Regions from separate parts of the Shewanella sp. AS16 genome, predicted to be linked through region 1. Evidence: riboswitches for the same ligand, from Rfam matches in the RefSeq annotation. Region 1 holds a riboswitch; the other holds the start of a gene.
The links. A riboswitch is a leader RNA that binds a small molecule or an ion and turns the genes downstream of it on or off. The one in region 1 is predicted to bind thiamine pyrophosphate.
Positions count from the first base shown of each region.

Region 2: it holds a riboswitch for thiamine pyrophosphate, as region 1 does, so the genes downstream of both, LZP73_RS01170 (TonB-dependent receptor) here and thiC (phosphomethylpyrimidine synthase ThiC) in region 1, are expected to answer to the same signal.

Region 1 is NZ_JAKCLK010000006.1:16,420-21,984, forward strand. Features, by position in the region: gene LZP73_RS14555 (bifunctional hydroxymethylpyrimidine kinase/phosphomethylpyrimidine kinase) at 1-1,082, opposite strand, end outside; gene thiC (phosphomethylpyrimidine synthase ThiC) at 1,086-3,053, opposite strand; TPP riboswitch at 3,248-3,346, opposite strand; gene LZP73_RS14565 (hypothetical protein) at 3,515-4,534, opposite strand; gene trhA (PAQR family membrane homeostasis protein TrhA) at 4,820-5,524, shown strand; gene LZP73_RS14575 (DTW domain-containing protein) at 5,521-5,565, opposite strand, start outside.
Region 2 is NZ_JAKCLK010000001.1:242,753-248,317, reverse strand. Features, by position in the region: gene LZP73_RS01190 (M61 family metallopeptidase) at 1-985, opposite strand, end outside; gene hinT (purine nucleoside phosphoramidase) at 1,131-1,487, shown strand; gene LZP73_RS21515 (PaaI family thioesterase) at 1,484-2,476, shown strand; gene LZP73_RS01175 (YcfL family protein) at 2,513-2,917, shown strand; TPP riboswitch at 3,049-3,158, shown strand; gene LZP73_RS01170 (TonB-dependent receptor) at 3,213-5,381, shown strand; gene LZP73_RS01165 (hypothetical protein) at 5,467-5,565, shown strand, end outside.

The sequences.
Region 1 (5,565 bases):
TCAGAACCAGAGTCCGTGTCGGTCTTCAACCTCAGCTGCAGGGTATCGACGCCCGCCAGCAGCAAAGTTTCCAGCATGGCCAGGCTGTCCACCACGGGGTAGACGCCTATGGGCCGTTGCAGGGGGGGAAAGGCCATGGGGGCGGGATTGTCTCTGTCGAGATAACGCACCCGGGGGAAATCACTCAAACGCTGTGGCCAGCCGCTGCGTCCCAACACCCCGGCACCGACGCCCGGGGCATAGCCCTGCCCCAGACCCGCGTTGACATAGGCCTTGGCCAGCACCACGGCATCCTGCAGCACAAAACCTGCGGCGAGCGCCGACGCTATGGCGGCAGACAAGGTACAGCCTGTGCCGTGGTGATCCGCCGTCGCCACCCTGGGGCTCGTCAGACTGAAGCGGCAATGCTGGTGCAGCGGCGAGCTGCCCGCCACTTCATCCAGGATCAGTATGTCGCAGGACTCCTGCGCCAGCCAGCGGCCAGCGACATCGCCGCCCTTGGCCAGCACCCGGGTCTGCAGCCGCTGGGCCAGGCGCGCGGCGGCGGCCTCGAAGCCGGCGAAGTCCTCCACCTGGCTGCCATCCAGCAGCGCCAGCTCGGCATAGTTGGGGGTGATGAGGCTGAGCAGACCGGCGAAAGGCTCGAACTTGGCGCCGTCGGCCGGCGCCCGGGTTCCCAGGGGGTCACCGCAGCTGGCCGTCATCACGGGATCCAGGATCACGGCCACTGACGTGTGGCTGCGCGCCTGATAGTCCGCTAACCGGGTGGCGAGCCAGTGGGCCAGCAGACTTACCTGCCCTGGGCCGAGCAAGCCTATCTTGATGGCCCTGGGCGGCATGTCGGCGAGCAAGGTGTCGAGCTGCGCCAGCAACATGGCATCCGATACGGACTCGACCAGGCTGACCGCCACCGAACTCTGGGCGGTGATCTGGCTGATGATGCTGCAGCCATGACAGCCCAGATCTTGGATGGTCGCCAGATCTGCCTGAATGCCGGCGCCGCCGCCCGAGTCAGAACCCGCTATGGTCCAGACTATGGGTCGCGAACCCGCCGGCATAGGGGCCGGGGCTTTGCTTGCCATAGGTTATTGCTCCGACTCGAGTGCCAGGGGATCCGCAAGCTCGCCTACCGGGTGGTAGATGGCCGCGCCCGAGGCCTTGAACTGCGCCGCCTTCTGCGCCATCGCCGCCGCTAACCCGGCCTGATCACCGGGCTGAGTCACGGAGATGTGTTGCGTGAGGGTTTGCGCCTCCTGGGCGGCGGCATAGTCGCGCACTTCCTGGGTGATCTTCATCGAGCAGAACTTGGGGCCACACATGGAGCAGAAATGGGCCACCTTGGCCGACTCCTGGGGCAGGGATTCGTCGTGATAGGCCCTGGCGGTATCGGGATCCAGCCCCAGGTTGTATTGATCTTCCCAGCGGAACTCGAACCTGGCCTTGGACAAGGCATTGTCGCGCACCTGAGCGCCCGGATGCCCCTTGGCAATATCGGCGGCATGGGCGGCGATCTTATAGGCGATCAACCCCTGCTTGACATCTTCCTTGTTGGGCAGCCCCAAATGCTCCTTGGGGGTGACGTAGCAGAGCATGGCACAGCCATACCAGGCGATCATTGCCGCCCCTATGCCCGAGGTGAAGTGATCATAGCCTGGGGCTATGTCCGTGGTCTGGGGCCCCAGGGTGTAGAAAGGTGCCTCGTCGCAATGGGCCAGCTGCTTGTCCATGTTTTCCTTGATGAGCTGCATGGGGATATGCCCAGGGCCCTCGATTATGGTCTGGACATCGTATTCCCAGGCGATCTTGACCAGCTCTCCCAGGGTTTCCAGCTCGGCGAACTGGGCCTCGTCGTTGGCATCCGCGATACAACCCGGGCGCATGCCATCCCCCAGAGACAGGGACACGTCGTAGGCGGCGCACAGCTGGCAGATCTCACGGAAATGGGTGTAGAGGAAGCTCTCCTCGTGGTGGCTCAGGCACCATTTGGCCATGATGGAGCCGCCGCGGGAGACTATGCCCGTCAGGCGCTTGGCGGTCATGGGCACGTAACGCAGCAAGACGCCTGCGTGTATGGTGAAGTAGTCCACCCCCTGCTCCGCCTGCTCTATCAGGGTGTCGCGGAAGATCTCCCAGTTGAGCGCTTCGGCCACGCCATTGACTTTCTCCAGCGCCTGGTAGATGGGCACTGTGCCTATGGGCACGGGAGAGTTGCGCACTATCCATTCGCGGGTCTCATGAATGTAACGTCCGGTGGAGAGATCCATCACGGTATCGGCGCCCCAGCGGGTCGACCACACCAGCTTCTCGACTTCCTCCTCGATGGACGAAGTGACCGCCGAGTTGCCTATGTTGGCGTTGACCTTCACCAGAAAGTTGCGCCCTATGATCATGGGTTCGGCTTCGGGATGATTGATATTCAAGGGAATGATGGCGCGGCCGCGGGCCACTTCATCGCGGACGAACTCCGGGGTGATCAGCTCACCGACGACGGCCCCGAAGGCCTCGCCCTGGGCTTTCTGGGTCAGCACCCCTTCTGCGACTTCGGCGCGGGCCATGTTTTCCCGAATGGCTATGTATTCCATCTCAGGGGTGATGATGCCCTGACGCGCATAGTGCATCTGGGTGACACAGCGGCCGGGAATGGCGCGGCGCGGCGGGGACAAGGCCTCGAAACGCAGGTGATCCAGGCCGTCGTCGGCCAATCTCTGCTGGGTAAACTCTGAGCTTACAACCGTTAGCCGCTCTGTATCCTGGCGCTCGGCGATCCAGCCGTCACGCAGCTTGGGCAACCCCAGACGCACATTGATGTCTGCGGCCGGATCCGAATAGGCGCCGGCACAGTCATAGACCCTTATCGGTGGATTCTCCTCCGTGAGGGGGGCACTCTCGCTGCCGCCAATCAGGGTCGGGCTCTGGTGTATCTGCCGCATGCCGACGCGGAGATCCTCGCGGCTGCCGCCGAGATAGATTTTCTCGGAATTGGGGTGCTGCAAAGGTTTCAGGGTATCGATAAAGGCTTGCGCCTGGGCACGGGTTTCACGACGATTTGACATAAGCAATCTCACTTCTGAGTAAGTTGGAGTTGCTTGTCTGGAGACTTGAGTGGTTGATTAGCAGACGCAGCCGGGCAGTGCCTGTGCTGCGAAAATAACGCCTCTGGGTTCGAGGCCGTTTTCACGGCTCATCCGGTTGCTTGAAAACGCGCCCGGAACGAACATCATATGAGTTTCATTACATGACTTTCATTGGCGTTATTACGCTTGTTTCCTTCGCAGGTATTAACCTGATCAGGTTCAACGGATCCCGAATGAACGGTCTCAGCCCTAAGGCACTCCGACAAGATGTGCCTCAGTATAGACAGAAGCCTGAACCATGAACAAGGAAAATTTACTCGGCCTTAACAGACGTTAAAGCAAAAAAATAGATTCGATAAGATATTGTTTAACAACACTTAAATAAACATAATTATAAAAAATTGGTATATGAATGAATAAAACAGATGGCAATAGTGGCATTATTTGTGCTGCTTGACATGCATCTGCGCCCATCTGGCGTCTATGGCATCCTGAATATCCTGGTTCATCTTCTTGCCGCTGCAGTCGAAGGGGTAACCCAGGTTTTCCGCATAAGGGTTAAGTTGGTTGCCCACCTTGACCACCCGGTAACAGGTATCGCCCTTGCGCACGATACGGTTGGGATCCAGTTTGTTGCCCAGGGTCGTCGCTTTGCTGAAATCGTCGGCATTGGGCACCAGCAGCACTTCCATCTCAGCATCCATCTCGCTCATGGAACGCTTGGCGGTAAAGGCATCCGCCTCCTGCCGTACCAAGGTGTCCAGTGCCTGGCGGCGTTGACGCTGAAGATAACTCAGGGTGGACGCATCCCGGCTGAACAAGTCCTGAGCCACTGCGTCTCTTGGGGGTGTCGGGGTAAATCTGGCCTCAGGCACCAGCAGCCTAGTATCTGTCTCAGGCGGGGAAAACACCCAAGCTTCAGCTTCATTCGGAGGCGGCGCCGGCGCGGCCACATCATAGATAAAATGCGCCTCGGGCTCGGGCTCGGCAGGCTCAGTTTCAATCGTCTGGGGCTCAACAGCTGGCGTCTCTGCGGCCGGCCGGGTCCCTGTGGCCCGGCTCCCGGCAACATGAGTCTCGACGACTTGGCTCTCCTGGGCCTGGTTCTCGGCGGCATGAGTCTCGGCGGCTTGGCTCTCAGGGGGAACGGCCTGGCCGGCGGGTGCATACAAGAGGTAGGCCTGGATCTTGGGCGGTTTGACCGCCGCGACCGGACGCTCGGGCAGGCGCCAATACGCCTGCGCCAGCCACAAGAGCAACAGATGCAAGCCAAGCGCCAGGGTGACAAAACCTATGCCCGAGATTCGGCTAGCCGGACCCAGACGCATCAACCGCCCCAGGCCGCGGGCCGCCAGCGGTGCGCTGGCGAATGTTCGCTCTTCCCTCATGGCCTGTGTCGCCCGAGGATCCTGTGCCGCAACATCACAGCATTCAGGCACACTCATAAAGGGTACTTCCATTTCTTGCATCCATTCCCACTCCCTGACCAATGCGTCTGTTAGAGGTGGTGAGTCGAAGAAAGTTCCGCCTGGTCAATCTCTTAATCCGTCCCTTGAGCAGGCGGCTAAGCGGCGCCTGGAACCTAAGCTGGCACCCTATCCAGATCGGCAAGGAGCCAATCCATGGGCAGAGCCCGGGTAACCCGGGCAGGGAGTTTAAGCTTACACTTGTACGCTTAAATCTGGTATTTGACCGGCTCAGCTGTTAGACTCGCCGACATTCTAGCCAATACGGATGTTATCCCCATGCCCGAACAGAGCAACGCGCTCGACACTGCGACGCCCATCCCCCTGGAAGTCACCCAAGGCGCAGAGCCACGCCCCGAGGCTTATAGCCGGGCCGAAGAGTTGGCCAACAGCATCAGCCATGGCCTGGGGGTCATAGGCGGCGTAATCGGCCTGCTCGCCATGCTGGATAAAGGCAAAGATCATCTGAGTGGGCTCGAATTGAGCGGGGTGGGCATCTATGGTGCCAGCATCATACTGCTCTTTCTCTGCTCCACCCTCTATCACAGCGTCACCGCGAATCACTTGAAACGCAGGCTCAAGATCGCCGATCACTGCGCCATCTACTGCCTCATCGCCGGCACCTATACGCCGCTGATGCTGCTCGCCCTGCAAGGCACACAGGCGCTGGTGATCTTGACCGCCATCTGGTCACTGGCCCTCGGCGGTCTGGTGTTCAAGATGCTGTTCATTCACAGGTTCAAGCGCCTCAGCCTGGTGCTCTATCTGGCCATGGGCTGGTTATGTGTCACCGTCATGGGGGATCTCAGCGCCGCCATGTCGCCCCTGGGTTTTCGCCTATTGCTGCTGGGTGGGCTGTTTTACAGCCTGGGGGTGATCTTCTATGCGGGCAAGCGTATCCCCTTCAATCACGCCATCTGGCACCTGTTCGTGCTGGGCGGCGCCGTGAGCCACTTTCTCTGTGTCTACCTGACACTGCTCTAGCCTCGGGCTGCCAGCTCCCAGCGGGCAAAGTCGGCGCTCAG
Region 2 (5,565 bases), on a different contig from region 1:
CGACCAGCCCGGCCCTGAAGGTAAGGAAGTCGTCGTAATAGGAGGTGATGCCTTCGTAGGCCCAGAGCTGCTCCGTATAGCTCTCGCTGTCCAGTTTGTAGGGCACGAATGCCGCGGGTTTGATGCGCTTGACGTTCCAACTGTGGAAATATTCATGGCTGCATAGCGACAAATAAGTGCGATAGTCCTTGTTGACTTCTGCCGTCATGGACAGCGGCAGATCTTTGCGCGAGCACATGAGCGCTGTGGAGGCCCTATGCTCCAGGCCGCCGAAGCCATTGTCCAGCACCGTGGTCATGAAGAGGTAGCGCTCGAAGGGGGCAGGGGTGCCGAACAGGGCTATCTGATAGTCGCAGATGGCCTTGAGATCCTGGCATAGGCGTTCCATGCAGCATAGGTGGCGGCCGTTGAGCACCACGTCGTGGCGCACGCCGCCGGCCTCGAAACTGCCGAGGCTGAAGTCACCCATTTCCACCGGATGATCTATCAGTTCATCATAGCTTTCGGCAGTGAAGCTGCCGAAAGCGAAGTCGTCGCCCGAGGCACGCGTCATGGCGGTGGCCAGGCGCCAGGAGGTGAAGGGCTCGCCGTCGGGGGCGCAGATCTCCAGCTTATGCTCACTGGCCTCGAAGCCCTTGGCCGCCAGGAACACACTGCTGCCGTTGAAGAAACCATGGCGGCTGTCCAGGTGGGCGGTACGTACCGACAGGTCCCAGGCATACACCCTGTAACTCAGGTGCAGCTCGTGGCCGTTGCCCAGCACTGCCCAGGTCTGTTTATCCAACTGTTCCAGCGTCAGGCTGTTATCTTTCTCATCCTTTGCCTGCAGATCTATGATGTTTTTGGCAAAATCCCGCACCATATAGCTGCCGGGCAACCAGGCCGGCAGCGACAGCTGTTGTACCGGGTTGGGTTTAAGCAGGGTCATTTCGACCTGAAAGAGATGGGCGTTGGGGTCCAGCGGAATTATCCGGTAGTTAATCATCTGTTGTCCTGAGCGGCTATTGTTAGAATACGGCTTGAGCCAGTGGCCCACATGCTGCCAAAAATCGGCGTTGGCTGCAATTGGCGCGTCACAAAGTGTTGAATTACGAGTATACTAGCCAAGTTGCCCCAAGGAGGAATGACCCATGGCAGAAGAAACCATTTTCAGTAAAATTATTCGTCGTGAGATCCCGGCCGATATCCTGTACCAGGATGAATTGGTCACCGCATTTCGCGACATCTTCCCCAAAGCGCCGCTCCATATATTGATAGTCCCCAACCATTTGATCGCCACCGCCAACGATGTCAAGGCATCGGATGAACTGGCGCTGGGGCGCATGGTCACAGTGGCGGCCAAATTGGCCGCCGAGGCAGGCATAGCCGAGGATGGCTATCGGCTGATAATGAACTGCAACAGTCACGGTGGCCAGGAGGTGTATCACATTCACATGCACCTGCTCGGTGGCGCAGCGCTTGGCCCCATGCTGAGCCAGCGTCTATGAAGGTCAACCCGGACTTTTTCCCTCTGACCCAGTTGGCGGGGCGTTTCGTCAACCAGCTGGCCCAGTGCCGGCGTCTGGGGCTGACGGTGCATGAGGCCAGCGAGCATCATGTGCTGATCGAGCTGCCCTACAGTCAAGAGTTGATAGGTTACCCAGATACAGGGGTGATCCACGGTGGTGTGATTACCACCCTGATGGACACCGCCTGTGGCAGCGCCGTGGTGTGTGCCATCTTCGACAAGTTTGCCTCGCTGGAGATCTCGCCGACCCTGGACTTGCGGGTCGACTATATGAAACCGGCCGAGCCCAACAAGCCTGTCTATGCGTTCGCCGAATGCTATAAGCTGGCCTCCAGCATCGCCTTCACCCGGGCGATCGCCTACCAGGACAGCATAGACGATCCCATAGCCCATGCCGTGGGGTCCTTCATGCGCATCAGCCCTGAGATGGTCGGCGATGAGTTTCGCAAGGCCCTGATGGGCAAGGACGGCGACAAGGGCCAGGCCAACGAGGCCAGCGTGACCCAGTCCCATCCCGCCCTGGATGTGAAAGGCCCGCTGGATGTCAAGGGCATAGTCAAACGCGCCACAGAGCTGAACGATTTCGGTCACCTGCTGGAGCATGTGCCCTATGCCAAGTTTGTCGGCATGGCGGTGGAGCGTTTCGGTGATGAGCTGGTGTTTAAATTGCCGGCCAAGGACGACAACATAGGCAATCCCGTGTTGCCGGCGATCCACGGCGGGGTGATAGCCGGGTTCATGGAGATGTCGGCGATAGTCCAGCTGATGGTGTTCATGCAGACCTCCAAGGTGCCTAAGGTGGTGGATTTCTCCATCGACTACCTGAGGGCCGGCTATCATAAGGATACCTTCGCCGAATGCCGCATCACCCGTCAGGGACGCAGGGTCGCCAACGTCAACATCAATTGTTGGCAGACCAACCGCAAACAGTTGATCGCTACCGCCAGGGCTCACTTCCTGGTCGACTAGTGTATCGAGCAAGCTAAGCAAACAGGGAGAGTAGAGATGAAAGCGACATATCTGTTATTGGCGGCCATGGCGGCATCCGCCTTGGTTGGCTTAAGCGCCTGTGCCCCCCATACCGCCGGGGTCGCAGTGAATTCCGCCGGCGACGTCAGGGTAGACAATGCCGGCCTGGCCCGCCAGGTGGCGGTCGAGCATGCCGGCAGCAGGCTGCAGGCCGGACTGTTGCAAGGCTCGGCGGTCGTTGCCAGCAAGGTAGGCACAGATCTGCATTTGCAGTACAAGTTCACCTGGTTCGATGCCGGCGGTTATAGCCTGGAAGGGGAGGCCGGCAGCTGGAAGCCGCTCAAGCTGCATGGCAAGCAGCAGCTGCAGGTCAATGCGCTGGCACCCAATGCCAATGCGGTCGCCTTCGAAGTCTATGTCAGGGAAGCCATCTCCAACTGAGGCAGGCCCTGTCGTTGGTGGCCAACTGAAGATAAAAACGCCGCTTTGCCGGCGTTTTGTTTTTTGCCGCAATGAGTTCCACATCAAGGTGATACAAACCTGTCATCTTGTTGCCTAACTCGGGTATACTTGCCGGCGCCAAGGGGTGTTCTGTGCCAAGCACCGAACTGAGATGTCGAACGATGAACCCTTAGAACCTGATCCGGCTAATACCGGCGTAGGAATGGGCCTGTCAATTGCGCACTTCTGAATCGCTTACACTTTGCCGGATCTCAAACTGAATATTTGAGGTCCTATGTTTACCCTGAAACCCGAGTCTGTGCTGTCACTGGCTATCTTAGCCGCCTTGTCTCCGGCCGCACTGGCGCAAACCGCCACGCTCACCGAAACCCTTCCCGAAGAAAAAATGGACGTCATGGTTGTGACCGCCGACTTTCGTGCCACCTCCATCGAAGACGTACCTGCGAGTCTCAGCGTCCTGGATCGCCAGCGCTTGCTGGACGATGGCGGGCAAAACTTCCAGGATGTGCTCAATGCCATTCCCAACATGAACTGGTCCGGCGGCAGCTCCAGGGCCAGGTATTTCCAAATTCGCGGTGTCGGCGATCAGGAAGAATACCAGGGCGCGCCCAACTCTTCGGTCGGCTTCTTCATCGATGACATTGACTTGTCCGGCCTGGGCATGGCATCCAATCTGTTTGACATAGAGCAGGTGGAAGTGCTGCGTGGCCCACAGAGCACTTTGTTCGGGGGCAATGCATTGGCCGGGGCGATTTACCTCAAGAGTGCCGAGCCAACCGCAGTGACGGAAGCCGGCGCCGAGTTGACCCTGGGCACAGACGCTCTCTGGAGCGCCGGGGCTTATGCCAGCGGCGCCTTGAATGCCGACGAGACCTTGCTTGGGCGGGTGTCTGTTTCTTCCCATAAGGAAGATGGTTTCATGGACAACGCCTACCTGGGACGCGACGATACCAATGCCCGTGATGAGCTGTCGGCCAAGGCCAAGTTGCGTTGGTACGCTACGGATGCACTGCAGCTGGATTTCACCCTGTTGCAGGGCAATTTTGACAATGGCTATGATGCCTGGTCCCTGGACAGCAACGGCGACACTACCTACTCGGACAGACCCGGTGTCGATACCCAGGACACCACGGCCGCTGGCCTGAAAGTGACTTGGCAGGCCAATGACAATTGGTCACTTGAGTCGCGCACCAGCTTCGCCGACACCAAGCAGCGTCAGGCCTACGACGGCGACTGGGCCAACCCCGAATACTGGGCCAACCTGAGCTGTTATGGTGCGCCCTGTGTCTATGATTATTGGTGGGACAAGACCGCCGACAGGCAGAATTTCACCCAGGAGCTGAGATTGCTGTCCAGCCAGGCAGGGCGGATTTTCGCCGGCACCACAGACTGGTTGTTCGGCGGCTATTACAATCGCTTGTCCGAAGCCAATGCGTTACAGATAGAGCAGCGCTACAGTCCGGATCCCCTGGATGTGAGCAACCTCAACAGCGATTACAACGCCACCAAGCTGGCCGGCTTTGCCCAACTGGATACCTACCTGGGCCAGTGGCACTATTCCGCCGGTGTGCGTTTCGAGCATTGGCAGAGCGATTATCAGGATGATTCGAAGCAAGCCGACAACAGTTTCTCGCCCTCGGAAAACCTGTGGGGCGGCCATGTGTCTGTGAGCTATCAATTCGAATCGGATCAGATGCTCTACGCCAAGGTGTCCCGCGGTTATAAGTCGGGCGGCTTCAACATGGATCTGCCGGCGGCATTGAGCCAGTACCGCAACTTCGATTCCGAGACCTTGTACAATTACGAACTGGGCCACAGCGGCTCCTGGTTCGATGGCGCACTCGCCAGCCGGGTATCTGTGTTCTACATGGACAGACAAGATCAACAGGTCGATGCCTCGGTGCAAATTCCCAACAGCGGCGATTTCCAGTTGTACACGGCCAATGCCAGCAGCTCGACCAACTATGGTCTGGAAGCCGAAGCCACCTGGTATCTGAGCAGCAGTCTGGAGCTCTACGGCTCCCTTGGCTTGCTCAAGGCCAAATATGACCAATACAGCTATGACGATGGTTATGGCGGCCTGGTCGATCTGTCCGGGCGTGAGCTCGCCCATGCCCCCAACTATAATTACCAGTTGGGCGGCACCTGGCATAGCGACGCCGGCTGGTTCGCCAACCTGAACCTGACTGGGATGGACGCCTTCTACTATTCTGACAGCAATGACTCTGTCTCGAACGACTATAGGTTAGTCAATGCCCGCCTCGGATACCAAACGCCCAGCTGGTCCGTGTATCTCTGGGGCCGCAACCTGACGGATGAAGCCTACGGCGTGCGTGGTTTCTTCTTCGGCAACGAACCCAACCTGGACTGGGCATCGCAGCAATATATACGTTACGGTGATCCCAGGCAGTTGGGGATCAGCTTCAGATACGATTATCTGTAGGGCTGAAGGTCATCAGAGTTGGCGACAAGGGGCCTGTGCCGGTTCTGGCACAGGCCAAAGTAAAGCACGCAATCCGGAGATAGAGATGAAACTCACGGCAGAAATCAGCATGTACCCGCTGCAAGACAATTACCTGGACCCCATAAGGTGGTTCATCGCCCGGGTCGATGCCTACCCCAACATA